DNA from 3 places in the Exiguobacterium sp. s168 genome. Region 2 is predicted to be linked to each of the others. Evidence: predicted binding sites of a transcription regulator. Region 2 holds the regulator's gene; each other region holds the start of a gene.

What was found. The regulator LexA, encoded in region 2, represses DNA repair genes until DNA is damaged. The targets are predictions, from matches to a motif close to CGAACATATGTTCG.
Positions count from the first base shown of each region.
Region 1: a site for LexA is predicted at 1,959-1,972, ahead of KNQ15_RS09365 (Y-family DNA polymerase). Genes of this name have one in related genera too.
Region 3: a site for LexA is predicted at 2,298-2,311, ahead of KNQ15_RS14560 (NUMOD4 domain-containing protein). Genes of this name have one in related genera too.

Region 1 is NZ_JACSNE010000013.1:44,442-51,554, reverse strand. It holds gene KNQ15_RS09380 (arsinothricin resistance N-acetyltransferase ArsN1 family A) at 1-296, shown strand, start outside; gene KNQ15_RS09375 (MBL fold metallo-hydrolase) at 357-1,112, shown strand; gene KNQ15_RS09370 (pentapeptide repeat-containing protein) at 1,181-1,819, opposite strand; gene KNQ15_RS09365 (Y-family DNA polymerase) at 1,995-3,317, shown strand; gene KNQ15_RS09360 (YolD-like family protein) at 3,301-3,630, shown strand; gene KNQ15_RS09355 (ZIP family metal transporter) at 3,682-4,494, shown strand; gene KNQ15_RS09350 (undecaprenyl-diphosphate phosphatase) at 4,852-5,688, shown strand; gene KNQ15_RS09345 (LemA family protein) at 5,797-6,390, shown strand; gene KNQ15_RS09340 (TPM domain-containing protein) at 6,387-7,113, shown strand, end outside.
Region 2 is NZ_JACSNE010000004.1:151,584-158,696, reverse strand. It holds gene KNQ15_RS04590 (YneF family protein) at 1-14, opposite strand, end outside; gene tkt (transketolase) at 139-2,127, opposite strand; gene KNQ15_RS04580 (DUF896 domain-containing protein) at 2,383-2,619, opposite strand; gene KNQ15_RS04575 (YneB family resolvase-like protein) at 2,733-3,386, opposite strand; gene yneA (cell division suppressor protein YneA) at 3,432-3,719, opposite strand; gene lexA (transcriptional repressor LexA) at 3,931-4,545, shown strand; gene KNQ15_RS04560 (metal-binding protein) at 4,577-5,047, shown strand; gene KNQ15_RS04555 (MIP/aquaporin family protein) at 5,234-5,935, shown strand; gene glpK (glycerol kinase GlpK) at 5,979-7,113, shown strand, end outside.
Region 3 is NZ_JACSNE010000031.1:11,370-18,482, forward strand. It holds gene KNQ15_RS14540 (bifunctional transcriptional activator/DNA repair enzyme AdaA) at 1-237, shown strand, start outside; gene KNQ15_RS14545 (DNA alkylation repair protein) at 234-1,280, shown strand; gene KNQ15_RS14550 (GNAT family N-acetyltransferase) at 1,281-1,622, shown strand; gene KNQ15_RS14555 (AAA family ATPase) at 1,660-2,238, opposite strand; gene KNQ15_RS14560 (NUMOD4 domain-containing protein) at 2,371-2,898, shown strand; gene KNQ15_RS14565 (methyl-accepting chemotaxis protein) at 2,947-4,596, opposite strand; gene KNQ15_RS14570 (hypothetical protein) at 4,687-4,863, opposite strand; gene KNQ15_RS14575 (GGDEF domain-containing protein) at 5,009-6,100, shown strand; gene KNQ15_RS14580 (NUDIX hydrolase) at 6,148-6,555, opposite strand; gene KNQ15_RS14585 (Type 1 glutamine amidotransferase-like domain-containing protein) at 6,552-7,113, opposite strand, start outside.

The DNA.
Region 1 (7,113 bases), on a different contig from region 2:
TTTCCCTCGATCCGTATAATCCGCGTCCTGTCTACGCATCCGTCGGTGAGATTTCGGTTTATATCACCCGGACTCATCGTGGACAAGGGATTGGCACACGTTTGCTTGAAACGGCTGAGCAACACGCCCGTGATCATCAGATGCATAAACTCATTCTCTTCACCTTCCCATTCAATAAAATCGGACAAAAACTCTATATCCGCTCCGGGTTCCGGATCGTCGGAACGTTTAAGGAGCAAGGACAGTTGAACGGTGAATATGTCGACGTCATGGCGATGGAGAAACGCTTGCGATAGGATTCATTGAATGCCAGACGGGGAATAGTTAATCCGAGTCATTGAGAGAGGATGAACCTAATGGATATTCAACAAATTCGTAATGCGACACTCGTTGTCACGTATGCCAATCAAGTCTTATTGATTGATCCGTTCCTCGGCGAAAAAGGCAGCTTGCCTCCCTTCGGTCAAACACCAAATGCCGTCGCTAATCCACTCGTCGACTTACCGGTCGATGTCAACACACTGCTCGATCCTGACGCTGTCTTCGTCACGCATCTGCATGCCGATCATTTCGATGATGCTGCAAAACAACTTCTACCCAAGCATTTGCCACTCTATGCGCAGCAAGAAGAAGACGCGCAGCACATTCGAGAAGCCGGCTTCACGAACGTTTCTTCCTTCGATTCCGGTGTAACGATCGGTGATATCCAGGTCCATCGAACAGGTGGACAGCATGGTGTCGGTGAAATCGGCGAACGGATGGGACGTGTGTCTGGGCTCGTCCTCACCCATCCGGACGAACCAACACTTTATATCGCCGGTGATACGATCTGGTGCGACGAGGTCGCGCATGCAATCGAACAACATACACCCGATATCATCGTCGTCAACAGTGGCGCCGCCCAGTTCTTGACCGGAGAGCCGATCACGATGTCACAGCGTGATCTCCTTGCCGTACACGAAGCGGCGGCGGAAGCGACGATCATCGTCTCGCACCTCGAGTCCGTCAACCACTGTCTCTTGCGACGTGATATGATTGCTGACTTTTTAGCCGCCTTCCACCTTTCTGCCCATTTCCTGATTCCAGAGGATGGCGAAACGATGTCATTTTAAGAACAGTAACCTTCACTAAAAAAAAGTCCTGCTTTTCGAGTAAAAATCGAAAGCAGGACTTCTTTTTGTTATGGAATGACAAGACCTAACAAGCGAGCAAAGGCGACTGCTTGCTCTTCCGTAATGACAGCACCCGGTAAAAATCGCGGATCAATCGTAATACCAGAGAGTTCCGTCTGCCGGAGATCGAGACCTTTTAACGGTGTTTCAATCCACTGGCTATCGGTAAGCCGGACCGCTTCGAGTTTCCACTGGGTCGGTTTCACTTCGAAGAACTGCGCTTCTTTCATCGTCGTTTCGCTCCAGTGTTGGTGACGGACCGTACTGCGAATGAACTGTGCGTAATCCGCAAGTCCTTCCTGAATCGTCAAATGGTCCAGCGTACAATCTTCGAACTGAACACCCGTCATCCGGCATCCGACGAAGGATACACGGTGAAAACGAGTTTCTTGGAAGTGACATCCCGTTAAGTCACACTGCTCAAAATGGATATCTTCGAACGAGCCACGGTCAAAGGTGAGATTCGCGAACGAGACATTTTGAAAACACACTTGATAGGCATCGATACGTTCTGTCAGTTCACTCGGCATCGACTCTTTCTCATAACGCGCTCCTTTCAGATACGGGTCATCGATTTCGACTTGATCGAAGGTCTCTAGCTGAAGCGTTTTCGGTAATTCTGGTAAACGGATATTGGTCTCTTTCAATGAAGGTTCCCCCTTTTTTCTCACCCTTAGTGTATCAAACTTCTTTTATATGAGGGAAAATCGTTCGAATTCCCCTTTTTCCAACAGTTTTTATTTTGAGACACTTTGAGACCATGCTATAGTCAAGGAAACCAAAATAAGAACATACGTTCTTTTATGTAAAGGAGTGATTCAGATGTTTCCTTCCGTCGTTTTACCACAAGATAAACGTATTTTTTGCGTCGACAGTGTGTCCTTCTACGCCAGCTGTGAATGCCAGTATCGCAATCTCCCTCCCTTGACGACACGCCTTGCGGTCGTCTCCGATTTAAAACGAAGCGGGTCCGTCATTCTCGCTGCCACCCCTGCCTTAAAAGCACTAGGAATCAAGACAGCCGGTCGATTATATGAAATCGAGCAATTGCCATACGCTGTTCGTCGTACGATTCAACTTGTCGAACCACGTATGCTCGCTTATATGAAGACGTCAATCCGTGTCCTGGATGTCCTGCACCAATTCGCCCCACCTGAAGCCATTCGCGTCTATTCGATTGACGAAAGCTTCATTGATATGACCGGAACCGATCGCCTATTTGGTTCCGACCTGCAAGCTGCCTTCAAAATTAAAGAAGCAATCCTGAAACAGACCGGCATCCACGTCCGCATCGGGATTGGTCCAAATAACGTCATCGCGAAACTGACCCTTGATTTAATCGGGAAAAAAGAAGGCATCGCGCGATGTGGATATGCTGATGTCGCACGACGTCTTCATGATTTTCCGATTCGGAAGATGTGGGGGGTCGGACACCGCATGGAACAACATCTGCAGATGATGGGGATTGAAACAATCGGTGATCTTGCCATGCGCCCCGTCGAAGAGTTACACGAACGCTTCGGTGTCATCGGTGCCGAACTGTGGCATCACGCTTGGGGTCTTGACGCGTCGCCGACACTCCTTGCCCCTCGCCATTTGTTCGAGAAAGCCCCTCAACGGACGATCGGACACGGTGTGACCTTAATGCAGGACTATTATCAGTTCGAACGCATCCGGAATGTGCTCAATGAACTGGTACAGGATGTTGCCGCACGTTGTCGCTTTTCGAATCAAGTCGGCTGGACCGTTCACATCGGTGTCCGTTATTCTCGAAACGTCGTCCGAAGTGGTTTCTCCCGTCAAGTACGGTTGCCTTATCCGACATCCGATGAACGCATCATTTTGCGTCACGTCTTACAATTATTCGAACCGAATTGGCTCGACGGAGAACCTGTTCGTTTTTTATCCGTTGCAGTGGGGCATTTGACTGCCGATCAAGGCACCTTACAGTTGTCTTTGTTCGAGGATAATGCGCGGCTCTGGAAACGGCGACGGTTATTAAAAGCAATGGATGTCGTCAACCTTCGCTACGGAAAAGGAACGATTCGCCTCGCTGTCTCGTTTCTTGATACGAGTGTCGCCAAACGTCGCCTTCGTTTTGTCGGCGGTCATCCGGGAGGTGATCGTCATGACAGCGTATCGTGATCGGGGAAATTTAAAATGGATTCCTTTTCTCATGCCAGAACATTTGCAATTGCTGCGGGAATACTATGTCCAGATGCATCAGCTCGACTTGCCTGAAATTGATGAACAGCTACAAGAATCATGGCACTTTCTGCTCCAAGAAGCTTTAATAGAAGGAAACGAACTTGAAATCACGTATTATAAGGAAAGTAGCTACGTGACGGTCGTCGGTTTCGTCGAACGACTAGCACCCGAACGTTCCGTTCTCTTTCTGCGCGGACGTGAAGTCATTGAAATTCCCTTCACACGAATCGTCCGGATCGAAAACGGGTAAGCTCTCATACAGATGGATGCTTTAAATCGTGCCCGGAAAGAAGGAATAGTCATGTTGGATTGGTTTACTTCCCTCCCCGTCGTCGTGCAAGCATTGCTTGCCGGAATGATGACGTGGGGGTTAACCGCACTTGGTGCGGCACTCGTCTTCGTCTTTACGACGATTGAAAAACGCGTCATGAACATGATGCTCGGTTTTGCTGCCGGCGTCATGATTGCCGCGTCGTTTTGGTCGTTGCTTGCTCCTGCGATCGAGTTCACGGAGCAGGATGGAGGAATCGCCTGGATTCCTGCTGCCATCGGTTTTCTCGCTGGTGGATTTTTCGTCCGTCTCCTCGACTTCGTTACGCCGCATTTGCACTTATCCGCACCACTCGAGACAGCGGAAGGTCCTTCGACAGGACTCAAGAAAACGACGTTGCTGTTTCTTGCGATCACGTTGCACAACATTCCTGAAGGTCTTGCGATTGGTGTCGCTTTCGGTGCCGCCGCCTTGAACATGGACGGGGCGACCGTCGCCGGTGCCTTGACCCTCGCACTCGGTATTGGCATTCAGAACATGCCGGAGGGAGCTGCCCTATCGATCCCATTACGCGGTGAAGGGATGTCGCGCCGGCGCGCCTTTCATTACGGTCAATTGTCAGCGATCGTCGAACCGATTGCCGCGATGGTTGGAGCGGCTGCCGTCTTCTTCGTTCAACCGCTTCTACCGTATGCGTTATCGTTCGCCGCTGGTGCGATGATTTTCGTCGTCGTCGAAGAATTGATTCCGGAATCACAAGCAGAGAACGGATCCGATTTAGCAACACTTGGTCTGATGGTCGGTTTTACTGTCATGATGATTCTTGACGTCGCTTTAGGATGAGCTTGTTGCAAAACGAGTAGTGGACGATACCGTCTCCTGCTCGTTTTTCTTTTTGTAGATCCAGGCATATTCCAGTGAAACCAATCGATTTGAAGTTTTTCTGACCTTGTGTCCTAACAGAAAGATTTCCTTTTCTTTCATACTGTTTTAGTATGAATGGAAATGATCGAATTTCCTGATCTATCCGATGAAATCTAAATCCATGTATTATCTTATCCAAACGAATTTAAATCGTACAACGCATCTTACACATCCAATCGTCTCTCAGACCTGCGCCCGATATTCCAATTAGTTCTATCTCACAAGAATAAAACATGATATGTTTTTACATAGCACATCATATAGAAGGAGATTACCATGACAATCATTGAACTTTTAAAAGCGCTCTTGCTCGGTTTCGTCGAAGGGATGACGGAATTTGCACCAGTCTCTTCCACAGGTCATATGATCATCGTTGATGACATGTGGTTACAAACAACGGAATTTCTCGGTAAATATTCCGCAAACACCTTTAAGATCGTCATCCAGCTCGGATCGATTCTTGCGGTCATTGTCGTCTTTTGGAAACGCCTCTTTAGCCTGATCGGTTTATATAAAATCGAAGGAGAACACGACGCATCAGGGACACACAAGTTAAAGCTACGTCACGTCTTGATCGGTCTTCTACCAGCTGCGGTTCTCGGGTTGTTATTCGAAGACTTCATCGATGAGAACCTCTTCTCGATTGAAACGGTCATCATCGGTCTTGCTGTCGGTGCCCTCTTAATGATCGCAGCCGATAAACTCGGACCAAAGGAACCGAAAACAACATCGCTTGATCAGATTACATATCGCCAAGCAGCACTCGTCGGTCTGTTCCAATGTATTTCCCTTTGGCCTGGCTTCTCCCGCTCCGGTTCAACGATTTCCGGAGGGGTCTTCCTCGGGATGAATCACCGGACGGCAGCTGACTTTACATTCATCATGGCTGTACCGATCATGTTCGGTGCTAGTTTCCTCTCGCTCGTTAAGAACTGGGATAATATTAATCCAGGCGACTTCGGTTTCTATGCCGTCGGTTTCGTTGCGTCGTTCGTGTTTGCCCTCTTATCGATTCGCTTCTTCCTGAAGCTGATCAACAAGATCAAACTCGTTCCGTTCGCGATCTATCGTCTCGTCTTGGCAGCTGTCTTAGCTGTCATCGTCTACATGTAAGTCCTAACCGTTAGCTATTTTAGCTGACGGTTTTTTATTTTTTTTGAAACTAATTCACTCGTTTAAGGGTATATAGGGATGAGACATACTTAAAGGAGTGAATGCCATATGGCACGCAGAAGTCGGAGTCGATCAAAACTCCCATTAATCATCGGAGTCGTTATTGTTGCCGTGATTGCCTTTTTAGCAATCGGACAATACAATAGCCTCGTCAATGTAGAAGAAGATGTATCGAATAAATGGTCGCAAGTCGACAACCAGATCAAGCGTCGTGCGGATTTGATTCCGAACCTCGTTGAAACTGTCAAAGGTGTCGCGGGTCAAGAAGAAAAAGTCTACGGTAAAGTCGCAGAAGCCCAAGCTGGTCTTGCGCGTGCTGCGTCAACCGAGCAACGGATCGAAGCCGACCAACAAGTCACGTCTTCGCTTCGCGGATTGATTGCCTTGCAGACGACTTATCCAGAACTAAAATCAAGCGAACGGTTCCAATCCTTGATGGACACGCTGGAAGGAACAGAAAATCGTCTTGGGATCGCTCGCAAGGATTACAATGATGCTGTAACCCTCTACAACAAAAAACGTCGGAGCTTCCCAACGGCACTCTACGCATCCGCCTTCGGATTCGAGAAAAAACCATATTACGAGATTTCAGACAGTGACCGAGAAAATCCGACTGTCGACTTTAACAGTGATTCGAAATGATTCGGCGGTGGACGCGACTTCTATTGAGCGCGTTCCTCGTCTTCTTCCTCTTCGTTCCGACAGCTAGTGCCGTTTCAGAACGAACGGGAGCAGCGTTCTTCATTCAGGATGATGCTCAGCTGCTCACCCCTTCGGAAGAAGCCGAACTCGCGCAACTCGGTCAGGAACTCGAGCAATATACGACGGCACAAGTCGTCCTCAAGACGGTTCCCGATTTAAAGGGACAGGATTTAAGCTCTTACGCCAATGAAACGTTCCGGCGCCAAGGCATCGGTCAAGAAGGAAAAGACAATGGTGTTCTTGTCGTCGTCGCTCCGAACGAAAAGGATCGCCAATTCCGGATCGAGGTCGGTTATAAACTCGAAGGGATTTTGACAGACATCACAGCCGGACGTATTCTCGATCAGTATGCTGTTCCTTACAAGGAAAACAGTGAGTATGGAAAAGCAGCATCCGAAACATATAAAGCGGTCGTCAGTGTCATTTCAAAGGACCAGTCGCTTGAGTCACAGGATCCTCCGAAAACACAAAATGACGACGGACTTCCACTTTGGACGAAGATTCTGATCGGTGCTGGATTACTGATCTTATTGTTCCTCGATATGAAGTTCACCGGTGGTATGTTCTTCTTTGCGATTTTGAACATCTTCTCCGCGATCATGCGTGGTGGCGGTGGAAATGGTGGCAGTCGCGGTGGCGGCGGAAGTTCCGGCGGTGGTGGTG
Region 2 (7,113 bases):
ATCCATGTAGCCAAGTTGCTTCCTCCTCTAACTTAAAACGTCGCTTTTTACTATACTATAATTCCAATTGTTTGCATAGATGATAATAGATGAAAAACGAGCCCGACGTAAGATCGGACCCGTTTTTTCCGGAAGTGATTATCCGAGTTGCTTGACTGTCGCTAATACGTTCTCAACAGACATGCCGTATTCTTTCAAGAGGAAGTCTCCAGGAGCAGATGCGCCGAAACGATCGATTCCGATGACTTGTCCTTCTGTTCCTACATATTTGTACCAACCGAGTGAAGCCCCTGCTTCGATCGCTACACGTTTCGTGATGTGTTTCGGAAGAACTGATTCTTTGTACTCTGCTGACTGTGCTTCGAATATTTCCCATGATGGAAGCGAAACGACAGCTGCTGATTCACCAAGTTCTTTTTGTGCTTCGACAAGAAGGTGAACTTCTGAACCCGTACCAATTAAGAGCGTATCAGCTTTCGTGACGTCACCAGCGATGACATAACCACCTTTTTCAGCGCCCTCTGTCGTCGTACCTTCCAGTTCAGGAAGACCTTGACGTGTCAAGACGAGAAGTGTCGGTTTGTCTTTTGCTTGAACCGCTGTTTTCCATGCTGCGATCGTCTCTTTTCCGTCTGCTGGGCGGTAGATCGTGACGTTCGGCATTGCACGGAAGCTCATCAAGTGCTCGACTGGCTCGTGTGTTGGACCATCTTCCCCAACAGCGATCGAGTCGTGTGTCAAGACGAAGATTGATGGAAGTCCCATTAATGCTGCTAAACGAACAGCTGGACGGAGGTAATCCGAGAAGACGAAGAATGTCGCGCCGTAAGGAATGACGCCACCGTGAAGGGCCATACCGTTGACAGCCGCAGCCATTGCGAATTCACGTACACCGAACCAGATGTTACGACCGCTTGGGTCGATATCGAAGTCTGCTTCGCCTTTGAGCATCGTGTTGTTCGATCCTGCAAGGTCAGCTGAACCACCGAATAATGTCGGAACGTTCTTCGCAAGACCGTTCAAGACTTCACCACTCGTTTGACGTGTCGCTTTTTTCGATGACAAGTCGTACGTCGGAAGATCTGCTTCCCAGTTGCTTGGCAATTCGTTTGCGATTGCGCGAACGAGTTCCGCATGCAATTCTGGATGCGCTGCTTCGTATTGTTTCATCGTTTCGTTCCATGCGTCTTCCGCAGAAGCACCACGTTGGACGATTCGCTCGTCGAACAATGATTTGACTTCTTCAGGGACGTAGAACTCTTCGTGATCCCAAATGTAGCTAGCTTTCGTCAATTTGATTTCCGCTTCACCGAGTGGTGCACCGTGAGAAGCCGATTTCCCTGACTTGTTCGGTGAACCGAAGCCGATGACTGTCTTGACTTCGATCAACGTTGGTTTTGTCGTCTCTGCTTTTGCCGCCGCGATTGCTTTCGAAATCGAATCGATATCCGTTCCGTCTTCTACGCGAATGACTTGCCAGTTGTACGCTTCGAAGCGCTTCTGGACGTTTTCAGAGAATGATTTATCGAGATCGCCGTCAAGTGAGATATCGTTTGAATCGTACAATACGACCAATTTACCAAGACCAAGGTGACCTGCGAGTGAAGCCGCCTCAGCTGAGACACCTTCCATTAAGTCTCCATCTCCACAAATTCCATATGTGAAGTGATCGACGACATTGAGATCGTCACGGTTGTATTTTGCTTCAAGATGACGTTCTGCCATCGCCATACCAACTGCCATTGCAATCCCTTGACCAAGTGGACCTGTCGTCGCATCTACACCAGCCGTGTGACGATATTCCGGGTGACCTGGTGTTTTTGATCCCCATTGACGGAATGATTTAAGATCATCCATTGATAGATCATATCCCGATAGGTGGAGGAGTGAGTAGAGAAGCATCGAACCGTGTCCGGCTGAAAGTACAAAACGGTCGCGGTTGAACCATTCTGGATTTTTAGGGTTGTGGTTCATATGATCCGCCCAAAGCGAGAATGCCATCGGCGCTGCTCCCATTGGCATACCTGGGTGACCCGAATTCGCCTTTTGTACGGCATCAATCGATAAGGTACGAATCGTATTAATTGCTAATTGTTCTACTGTCGTCATGTTCGTCAAAACAATCATCCTCTCTCTTTTTCACAAATTCCTACTCATTTTAGCACACTCTTAAATGTGATACAACTTTTCTAAATAGTATGTCACATTCAAATGAATGCGCTATCTATAGCCGTTCTATCGACTCATACAGGATGCATGAATTGATGAAAGATCGTTATTAAGATGTATTGCTATCGTACAATGTTTCCTTATCTAACCGCTCTAACAAAAAAGAGGTCCGCTTGACGCGAGACCTCTTTCTTCTATAGAAGAAACAAACGATTATTGTTTATTCCGTTCTTCTTCTTGTGCTTGTTTCAACTTCTCTGGTGTTACGTCCGTCCCCTCTTCATCGACGATCTTCATGCCCATGAGTTGGTTTTTGAACGATCCACGGAATGCTGCGAGATACGCTGCACGTAACTCTTTTTGCTCGGCTGTTTCGGCTTCCGATAACGGCTCAACTTTTGATTTATTCGCTAATGCATTGATTCGATCTAATTGTTCTTGTGATAACATGGAATCCCTCTTTCTGTACGACTCAAACTTGAGTAGTTCAATTGTATTCTTACTGTAAAAGAGCTTACTAAAAAAAGCAAGTTAACCGCGTCAGTCGACGGGTTACTTGCTTCTCATTCCGAACTAGGCGTCAATTCGCGGTATTCAAGATATCGACGATTGACCGTTGCTTTTGAGATATCATGCCCCATCCCGCGAAGCGTAATAGCGATATCTGAAAACGTCAACCCGAGTTCTCGGAGACGTACGATTTCTTCGATCGGTACGTCTTTTCGACTACGCCCGGCGTTCTCTCCTTGACGATTGAGATTACGTTCCGGACGAAAGCCTTGTTCGACCGCTCGCCGCATGCCACGGGCGATTTTTGCATTGTGCAGTTTCCGTTGATATTCTTCAACGAGCGAGACGATCTCAAGGACCATCGCTTCTGCATCAGCAAGCTGATATTCTCCATCCGAATCAAGTGTCATCAACCGAACACCGTGCTTCTTAAACGTGTGCAAAATAGCGATTTTCGCATTCCCCCGACCAATTCGTGTGTCATCCGTCACGAGTACCGCATCTACCGCATCACGTGTCACATGGTCAAGAACCGTCAGCATTCCTTCCCGATCAACGTCATATCCACTCTCTTTTTCAGAGACGATGTCTATGACATCAAAACCCTTTTGAGACGCGACCTTGGAAAGCTCCATCCGTTGGCGTTCAATCGAACTATCTTGTGCTTCTTTTTCGGTCGACACCCGACAATAAATCACGACCTTCATCGTACCTCACATCCCTGTTCGTTCTTTCACAACTTTTCCATTTTGTCATTGTTGTGCGATTGGTACAACGATTTTGCTTTTTGAGATGACGTGTTTTGTCTCGACATCATTATTTTTGATCAACCAGTTGACGTATTCTTCATCTGACATCGAACCATCATTGTAGACTTCAGCAATTTGTTCGACTGTAGCGTTCTCATCGACCGTAACGGAAGCGGTCATCAGTTGCGCTACCTTTTCATCCGGGCGTGGTGTGAGTAAAAAGATCACGAAGGCAATACTTAATGCATAGAAGAGAATTGAAAAAGCATGAGTACGAATCGTATGAATCATCATGAATCCCTCCAAATATGAAATGAATGATTTAGAATAAATGTTCGCGGAACAATTGTTCGCATAACTCATAATAAACACAGAACCCGTGTTCGGTCAACACAAAATGTCGAACAATTGTTTGTACGCTCATTTGTTCTATGTTATAGTGAATTTAGAAACATATATTCTTACATTTCAAACTTCAATCCAGAAAGAGGTGGCAATTCGTATGCGGAAAATGTCTAAGCGCCAACAAGAGATTCTCGACTACATCGTCTCTGAAGTGAAACTGAAGGGGTATCCACCATCAGTTCGTGAAATCGGAGAAGCAGTCGGACTCGCGTCTAGCTCGACGGTACACGGTCATTTGGATCGACTCGAGAAACGGGGAATGATTCGCCGTGACCCGACGAAACCACGTGCGATTGAGATATTGCTTGATAAGCCTGAAGAAATCACGGAAGCCATCGTCCATGTTCCCGTCATCGGGAAAGTCACAGCGGGTCTTCCGATTACAGCGATTGAAAACATCGAAGAACAGTTTCCGCTCCCTGCACATTATGTAGGAAATGAGACGGTCTTCATGTTGACAATCGATGGTGAATCGATGATTAACGCAGGTATTCTTGACGGCGATCGTGTCATCGTGCGCCAACAAAACACAGCAGAAAACGGAGAAATCGTCGTAGCTATGACCGAAGATAGCGAAGCGACGGTGAAACGGTTCTTCTTAGAAGATCAACAGGTACGTCTACAACCAGAAAATGACTCGATGGATCCGATGTATTTCGATAATGTCTCCATTCTTGGTAAGGTAATCGGCGTGTATCGGACGATTCATTGACGGAGGGACCAGTTACGACTGGTCTTTTTTCATGCCTTCAGGAAATGTACATGATACTGTCAATACCGTCGCACTGACGGGTTACGTTGCGTATTCGGTCGCAACGCAACAAACCGATTGGTTACCGACTGCCATCGGTATCGCTGTCGGTACCCTTTGGTTGTCACCCGACCTCGATTTAAAGTCAGAACCGTATTATCGCTTTGGACCATTTCGAGTCTTGTGGATGCCGTATGTCAAGATCATGCCTCACCGATCGATCTGGTCACATGGACTGATCATCGGAGACATCATCCGGCTTCTTTACAGTGCTGCGATTCTGATTCCGCTACTATTTTTAAGTCTATATTTTCAGGTTCTTGATTCTGCTACGATTGATTCGTGGTTCGCTTCCTTGCCTGCATTCGTCGTCGGTATCATGGTGGCAAGTACGATTCATATCCTACTAGATTATTCCAGCAGTTGGTTTCGACCTAAAAAAAGAAAAAAACGTCGTCGGTAACACCTCTTTTGCTTGCTCGCAGGCAGGAAGAGGTGTTTTCTTATCCACTTTTTCGTATCTTTAAACATCAAAATGAAAAATTTCCATTCCTATATTTCAATTATATGTATTGAAAACGTTCTCAATTCGGAGTAATTTAAAGTAGAAAGGCCATTATCTACTTTAATCCAAAGGGAGGGTTTTTGCATGAATAACTTTGTACTAGAAATGATCGGTACGATGATCCTCATCCTGCTCGGGGATGGAGTCGTCGCCGGTGTCGTCTTGAAAAAGACGAAATCGGAAAACAGCGGATGGATCGTCATCACATTCGCTTGGGGTCTTGCCGTCATGACAGCAGCATTCGTCGCTGCTGAAAGTGGAGCACACTTGAACCCCGCATTGACGATTGCACTTGCTTTGAACTCTGACCTACCGTGGGCAGACGTTCCGATCTACATTGCCGGACAACTTGTCGGAGCTTTCATCGGCGCCATTCTCGTTTGGCTTCATTACATGAAACATTTTGAAGCGACTGATGATCAAGCTGCAAAACTCGGTGTGTTCGCAACAGGTCCAGCGATTCGTCATACGCCGTCGAACTTGATTTCTGAGATCATCGGGACATTTGTTCTCGTCTTCGGTATCTTGGCACTTGGTTTAACAACGTTCGGAGATGGCTTAAAACCACTCATCGTCGGTTTACTCGTCGTCGTCATCGGTCTCTCGCTCGGTGGTACAACAGGGTATGCCATCAACCCGGCTCGTGACCTTGGACCGCGTATCGCGCACGCTATCCTACCGATTCCGAATAAAGGTTCATCTGACTGGGGCTATTCATGGATTCCTGTCGTCGGTCCGATCATCGGTGGAGCGATTGCCGTGTTCATCTATCAATTGATCTACTAAGATCACATCTCACTAACACATACCGCTCAAGGGGGATTTCGAAATGGAAAACAAGTATATCCTAGCACTCGACCAAGGTACGACAAGCTCACGTGCGATCATCTTCGATCACGATGGGAAAATCGTCAACTCGGCACAACGGGAATTCAAACAGTACTTCCCACAACCAGGCTGGGTCGAGCATGATGCAAACGAAATCTGGGGTTCGATTCTTGCCGTCATGGCCGAAGCACTCGGGACAGCAGATATCAAACCTGAGCAAATCGCTGGAATCGGCATCACGAACCAACGTGAAACAACAGTTGTCTGGAACAAAGAAACAGGCAGACCGGTCTATCACGCACTCGTTTGGCAATCGCGTCAAACGTCTGGTATCTGTGACGACTTAAAAGAACAAGGTTTGAACCAGAAGTTCCGCGACAAAACAGGACTTCTGATTGATGCCTACTTCTCTGGTACGAAAGTTAAATGGATCCTCGACAATGTCGAAGGTGCACGTGAGCAAGCAGAGAACGGTGAATTGCTCTTCGGTACGATCGATACGTGGCTCGTTTGGAAACTGTCTGGTGGAAAAACGCACATCACGGACTACACGAACGCTTCACGAACATTGATGTATAACATCTACGAACAAAAATGGGATGAAGAGTTACTCGATATCCTCGGTGTTCCTGCTTCGATGTTGCCAGAGGTTCGTCAGTCGAGTGAAGTCTACGACAAAACAGTACCGTATCACTTCTTCGGTTACGAAGTGCCAATCGCTGGTATTGCGGGTGACCAACAAGCAGCACTCTTCGGTCAAACGTGCTTCGAAGCGGGTGAAGGGAAAAACACATACGGAACAGGTTGCTTCATGCTCATGAACACAGGTGAGAAAGCTGTTTCTTCTGATCATGGACTCTTGACGACGATCGCTTGGGGCGTCGATGGAAAAGTGGAATATGCGCTGGAAGGTTCGATTTTCGTAGCTGGTTCTGCAATCCAGTGGCTCCGTGATGGACTCCGGATGCTGAAAAATGCGAAAGATTCAGAAGGTTACGCAACGAAAGTCGACTCAACAGACGGTGTTTATGTCGTTCCTGCCTTCGTTGGTCTCGGTGCGCCGTACTGGGATTCAGATGTTCGTGGCGCAATCTTCGGTTTAACACGAGGAACAGATAAAGAGCATTTCGTTCGGG
Region 3 (7,113 bases), on a different contig from region 2:
GAACGGATTCCGAGTGGCGAGACGATCTCGTATCAGGAACTGGCCATCCGAATTGGTCAACCAACCGCTGTTCGCGCTGTCGCACGAGCCAACGGAGCAAATCAACTGGCAATCATCATTCCATGTCATCGGGTCATTCGAACGAATGGGGATTTAGGTGGATACGCCGGGGGACTTGCACGCAAGGAAACATTGCTCAAACTGGAGCGTACAAAGAGAGGACTGGATGTAGGATGAGTTTGATTAAAGATGTGTTTTCACCGAGTTGGCTCGATGGCTTAGGAGAAGCGGTCGATGTACCAGACTTTCGCAGACGAGTCGAACGGGAGGACTGGGAAGAGCTTGCGTTTAAACAACGCGTCCGTCGTGTTGCGGAGACACTAGAATCCGTCCTGCCACCGTTTCCGGACTCGATTGGGGAGCTGGAACGACTCGCACCACAGTTTACTGGGTTACCAGGGATCGTTTTTCCTGAGTATGTCGAGCGGACAGCAACATTCACTGACTGGACACTTGCGTTAGCAACACTCGCTAAATTGACACCGTATTCGACGTCTGAGTTCGCTGTCCGGCGTTTTCTACTCGCTGATCAAGAACGTTATCTTGAGCAAGCACTCATGTGGGCAACATCAGACGATGAACATGTCCGGCGCTTAGCGTCGGAAGGGACACGACCACGTCTGCCATGGGGACAAGCGATTCCGAGTCTGATTGCTGATCCGCGACCGGCGTTACCGGTTCTTGACGCGTTACTACAGGATCCGTCACTCTACGTCCGAAAAAGTGTCGCTAATCACTTGAACGATATTTCAAAGACGCATCCGGAATATCTGATTGAGCGGATCGAACGTTACTTAGGAACAGATCCGAACACGGACTGGATTTTACGTCATGCTTCCCGGACGTTACTCAAACGTGGAAATCCAGAAGTTCTGCAGTTGTTCGGACACGTTACGCAAGGGGAGGTCGAGATTACAAATTTAGTCGTCTCGCCGGTTACGATTGGCGGAGAGCTCGACTTCTCGTTCACCGTGACGAGTTCAGTTCCACAACGTTTACGCTTGGAGTACGCGATCGATTACGTCAAACAACGCAGAACGAGTCGGAAGGTGTTTCAACTGCGGGAACGGGAAGTTAAAGGTGTCTTACAAGTCGAACGACGCCAATCGTTTCGGAACATGACGACGCGTGTTCATTATCCTGGTACACACACATTGACGATTTTGATTAACGGAGAGGCTTACGCGACAGCAACGTTTGAGGTCGAGGAGGAGAGCTGAATGCAAGGACGGCATCCGGATTTTAAAACGTCACGATTATTTGTCGAAGCAACGGATGAAGAATCGGGTTGTAAGTGGACGCTACATGCGTTACGTGAGAAAACGATTGTCGGAACGATTATCTTCACTTGGAATGCATCCACCGGAACCTTACGTTACACGACGACTGATGAGGACGATCGGCACGGGTACATCACAGAAGCCTTGACGTCGATTTTGTCTTATCTCGCACGAACGTTATTATTGACGCGTGTCTATAGTGAAGCGGGCAGTGAGACGGTCTGGCGTCGGAACGGATTTCAGTTGCAGGCGAATCGATATGCACGCGAACTTCATCATTAAAGCCCCGTCTGCTGAACAGAACGGGGCTTATTTGTGATTAGACCGTTGTTTTCGACCAGTTGAAATGGTCGCAAATCGCTTCAGCGCTTTCACGCGCACTTAACTGTTCCGTATCAAGGAAGAGATAATTGACGTCCGGTAGTTCGCCTGGTAGCGAGCGTGTCCGGTATCCGTCCGCCGTCTCGCGTAAGTCTTGTTCAGAAGCGGCGAGGTCGCGCTTCGTCACTTTGTGCGTCAATCGGTTTTCGGTCGTGTTCCGGTGCAGACGGGTCGCGACCGGCGCATCCAGTTCAACGATATAGACGTCAGCACCTGCTTGTTCGAACAACTCAACCGTTTCTTCGATGAACTCGAGACCACCACCTTCGACGCCGAATAGACAGAGGAATGTAAACAGGACACCTTCAAGCGAACTGTTCGCCATTTCCTTGAACATCTCGCGCCGAATCGTATCTTTTAAGCGGTGATGGGCGGGTTCAGAGAAATCAAAATAAGGCAATAACAAGTCGATCGTCTGGTGGTTATGGAAGACTTTCATCTCCGTCAACCGTTCGATTTCCTGACCGATCGTCATCTTTCCGACCGCTTGCGGACCAAGTAACAAGACAAATTTCATGGACGAACCTCATTTCCTTTTTCTGCTAAGAATAGCACATTCCGACGAGTGACATCACTAGAACGTTTGTTCGTAATTTGATATAATTCAAGTATGAAGTCCCGTCGTGTCCTTGTCTGAAGGAGGACAACCATGCAAGAACAATGGAAAGCCGTCATCGGCTATGAAGGTATATATGAAGTCTCATCGCTTGGTCGCGTAAGGTCGCTCGACCGGACGATCGTGACGTGTCGCGGTGTCCGACAACGCCGAAAAGGTGTCTTGCTCCGTCCACGGCTCAATCGGGAAGGGTACCGGAAAGTCACGCTCTATCAAAGTGGTCGAGGAGAGCGGATGCAAGTCGGATTGCTTGTCGCAAAAGCCTTTCTGACGACAGACGTCACGGAAGCGCGACTCGTCCGGCGCAACGGCAAACGGGCTGACGATCAGTTGTCGAACTTAGAGGTTCTGCCTTCAATCGATCAGCAGTATAACGAACTGCTTGGTGAGTTCGATCTCTTGTTAGGTCAACATGTGACGCTGTCGCCATTTCAGATTCGAACGATTCGCGCGCAGTACGAAAAAGGGAAAACGATTCGTCAATTGGCAGAGCAGTATCAGGTGACGGAAAACCGAATCCGCAACATCATCGATAAAAAGGAAGCACGTTATATCGGCTGAGACCAGAATAAAGGAGCGTTTACCAGAGATGGTAGACGCTCCTTTGATTTAAGACGATTGTTCGCCGGCACGAACGGTCTGTTGTAATGAACTGATCCGCGACTCGAGTACCGCACTATGTGTCTTCAGTTCCGTCTGCTGGGTGACGTGGTGTTGCATCTGTTCCCCGAGCACCTGGCTGTAAGACGAGAGTTCTGACATCAACTGCTGAACCGACTGTAGATGTTCCTGCATGTTCGACTGAACATCTGCGACGATCTGGCGTTGGTGTTCCACGGTACCCAGTGTCGTCTCAATCGTCGTCGCTTCGGTCAGCATCTGTTTTAAATGCTCCGTTGCCGTCTCGAGCTGTTGCGACGTCGAAAGAAAACGTTCCGTCATTTGCGAGAGTGCTTGTTCGACTTGATCGAGCCCCGCCGTCCACATCTGATTGACCTGCCGAATATGGTCCGTACTCGTCCTAATATCGATCGCTAGTTTTTCGACCTCCTTAGCGACGACCGTGAAGCCGCGACCAGCTTCTCCGGCACGGGTTGCCTCAATCAGCGCGTTCAGCGACAAGCGGCGCGTCTCTTCAGCGACACGCTGGATGTGGGAAATCGAGGTCTCCATCTGCTGCTGTAGATGTGAGGTCTGTTGCAAGATTTGCTCTGTCGTCGCGGATTGTTCTTTCAGCAAGTGGCTTTCTTGTTGTAATGTCCCAAGTGTCGTGTGATTCGTCTGAACAGTCTGTTGAAAACGGGTTACGGCATGTTGACTGTTCAGAAGTGTCGTTTGCATCTCGCTTAACGCATCGTGTCCTTGGACAGTCAAACGTGTCGAAGCGACAATCGTCTGATCCATCTGTGTCGATTGCGCAAGTAAGGAACCGGCGACTTCATCGACGGCTTGGACTGATTGATCCATTGCGGATAAGCGCGAAGAGAAGTGGGGCTGGACGGATTCAAGCTCCTGACTGGCTTGTTGCATCTCCGTCGTTAAGTCATTAATTTGTTGCATCAACTGATTGTATTGAAACGTCAGCTGTTGTAACTCAAAGGTCGTCGTCTTGAGCGTTAATGGACGATACGAGCGCTTCGCATGCGCTTCTTCAATCTGTAAGGCGAGTTTCGATAACGGTGCCAGTTGGCGTTGAATCCGCCAGCGAATCAACAGGCTGATGCTGACAAGTGTGACTACGCTCACCCAGACGAGTGTCCAAGCTAAATCTCGAGCAGGGGCGATTAATTTATCACGGTCGGTCGTCAGTAAGATGACGTCATCGAGTTCTGGAATCGTCATCGCGACAAGAAATTGGTCTTGATACGAAAATGCATATGTACGTGCATTCTTTAAGTGCTGTAGTAGTTGTTTTCGTTTTGCTGGTTCGAGTGTCAACGGTCGGAACGCATCACTCGTGTTCAGGCTTTGAAAGCGAACCGTGTAGTCGTCACGTGATAAGTCGGTTCGCTGTTGCTGTTGCAATCGTTTGATGGCACGCGAGCGGTCAGTTGCGTCCTCCGGATACGCGAGAAACGTTGCCCGGACGTTCGCGTCGAACATCGTTAACTCACGCATCAGCCGTTCCTCAGTTGCTGTGACGGATTGTTGATACGATGCGTAAACGCTTAGACCACTGATCATGATCAATCCGATAGCGACGATCGGAATCAACCATCCATTTAGTTGCTGTGCTAATAATCGTTTTTTCGTAAGCATAAAAAAACATCTCCTCCCGTGTACCTATCGGAAGGAGAAGAAACAACATGTATGAAGGTGTTGTACGGCTTGTGTAAAGGTCTTGTGAATCTAATTCACGTAAATCGGAAGGACAGTTGCAAGATGGGTCATAAGTGCTTGTGTCTCTTCTTTTGGTTCAGATGTGACGTAAATGATCAACGTAGCAGCAACGATGACGAAGATGGCGATGACGAGAATGATGAAGAACGGCATCTTACTTTTTCGTTTTTCGGCTTGACGATCCATGAAAGATTCCCCCTTAATGATGTAGACGATAGACATATTTGTTTGATTCCCTCTCTTCTTGTTTGAAAACCTTGGAAAAAGAGGGGAATGTGTAATCTGACGGGAATAGAGTAAACATCTGAAATGGAATGAGGAGGATGTCGTCGTGCTTACGTTGCTCAATTCATTGTTGTTGAACTTTTCCCTATTGATTGCGACATTGCTGTTCGCCTTTTTACCGCTACGACGAATCGAGCGGATCTCACCCAACTCCTCCTTACAAGTCCGACTCGCAATCGGTTGTATCGCGGGTTTGATTGGTGCGCTGTTGATTTTCAACAGTATCTCCTATGACGTCGCAAAGATTGATTTGCGTCTCGTTGCACTTGTTACGGCGTACTTTTACGGAGGGTTAGTTAGCGGTAGCATCACGATGCTGTTCATTATCGGTGCCCGATTCGCGGTGACACCGGCTGGCGAATACGAGGGGCTGATCCTGACGACCTTGATCTGTGTCGCGTTACTCGTGACGGCGACGATTTATCGTCGGTTTGCTGCTCAGCGAATGAAGGATTATCTCGTGTTGCTTGGAACAGGTATCGCATACAGCTTACCGGCGCTATATTTATTGACGAACACGTTCGAGCGGTTTTTAGAGATTACGCTCGTCTATATCATCGTCATCATGATTGGTGGTTACGTCACCTATCGTTTCCTACAAGAACTAAGGAAGCATTTTTTGTTCGTGCATACGCAACAAGAACTGGCTTTAACGGATGGACTGACGCAACTGGGAAACCGCCGAAAACTGGATGAGACGTTAGCCGAGTACGCTCAGAACGGAACGGTCTTTTCCGTCCTCATTCTTGATCTCGATCATTTTAAATCAATCAACGATACATACGGTCATGAAGGGGGCGACGTCGTCTTACGGCAACTCAGTCATCTCTTGCAATCGTATTGTCCAGAACAGGGCGTCGTCGGTCGGTACGGTGGTGAAGAGTTTGTCTTACTGTTGCCGGACGTACCACTCCGACAAGCGGAACGACTGGGGGAGCGGATTCGTTCTGCCTGCGCTGATCAACACTTCGTCTATAAGGAGCATCCTGTGTTTCATGTCACGTTATCGCTAGGGGTTGCCTCTTCTGATCAAGCATCGACCGTATTTGAGACCGTCCAAAAGGCAGATTTAGCGTTATATGAAGCCAAACAAACCGGACGAAATCGCGTCGTCTGTTATCGAGACCCTTTGCTGTAATTAAAAGCTACCCCGCTCGACCGATTGGTCAGGCGGGGCAGTTGTGTTTAGTGATGCAGTAACGAAAATACATCATGGCGTTCAAAATCAGCGAGAATATTCGGCGCAATCAACTGACGGATCGTTGTTTCGTCCGCCCAGAGATAGGCGTCGTGTTCTGCCGATAATTGAACGTCTGTTTGATTCGTCGCGCAGACGTACATCAAGAGAATGATTTGCCGATTGGGATGCGTCAGGAAGCTCGAGGCATAGAGCAGATGCTTCGGCGTAACGGTCAATTGTGTCTCTTCTTTAATCTCGCGAACAAGACTGTCGACTGGCAATTCACCGAAGTCGATCTTGCCACCCGGACATTCCCATGTCCCGCCACCGAAGTCAGCAGCAGCCCGGCGGACGATCAGGAGACGTTGCTCGTGAATGATGATGCCTTTGACGGCAGGAACGATTGCTGTCATTTGACGGGACTCCGCGACAATATGACGGGATCGATTCCTTCTGTTTCGACGAGGTGCTGATCGCGTAGATAGATCCCACTCTCGTCAGCTAGTCCGAAGGCACGGTCTGTGCTTTCTTCCGCAAAGGATTGCACGAGATGGGCAGCTTCGCCCCACGTCTCGTAATGGACACAAATGACTGCGTCTTTCAGTAAGGCAAGACCAGGCAAGCGAAGACGTTGATTGTCGCGTTGGTCGATCGCCGGAATCACACACCGTTCAGGCGAAACGAGGGCACCGGCTGAAAAGCCGGCGACCGGAACACCATCTGCGAAACACGACTGAATGATGTCACCGATCGGTGTAGCGACCAAGTATTGCTGATACAATTCGGTCTCGCCACCGGAGATGATGATGCCCTGACACTGCTGTAGTTGTGCAAGTTGTTCGTCCGTTGTTGCGTCAGACAGTGGCAGATGGACGAACGACGAGATGCCATCTTCCTCTAACGGCTTCGTATAGATCGAGGCGTAGCTCGTCCAGTCCTTACCGGTCCGCGGAACGTATAGAATCGCGACC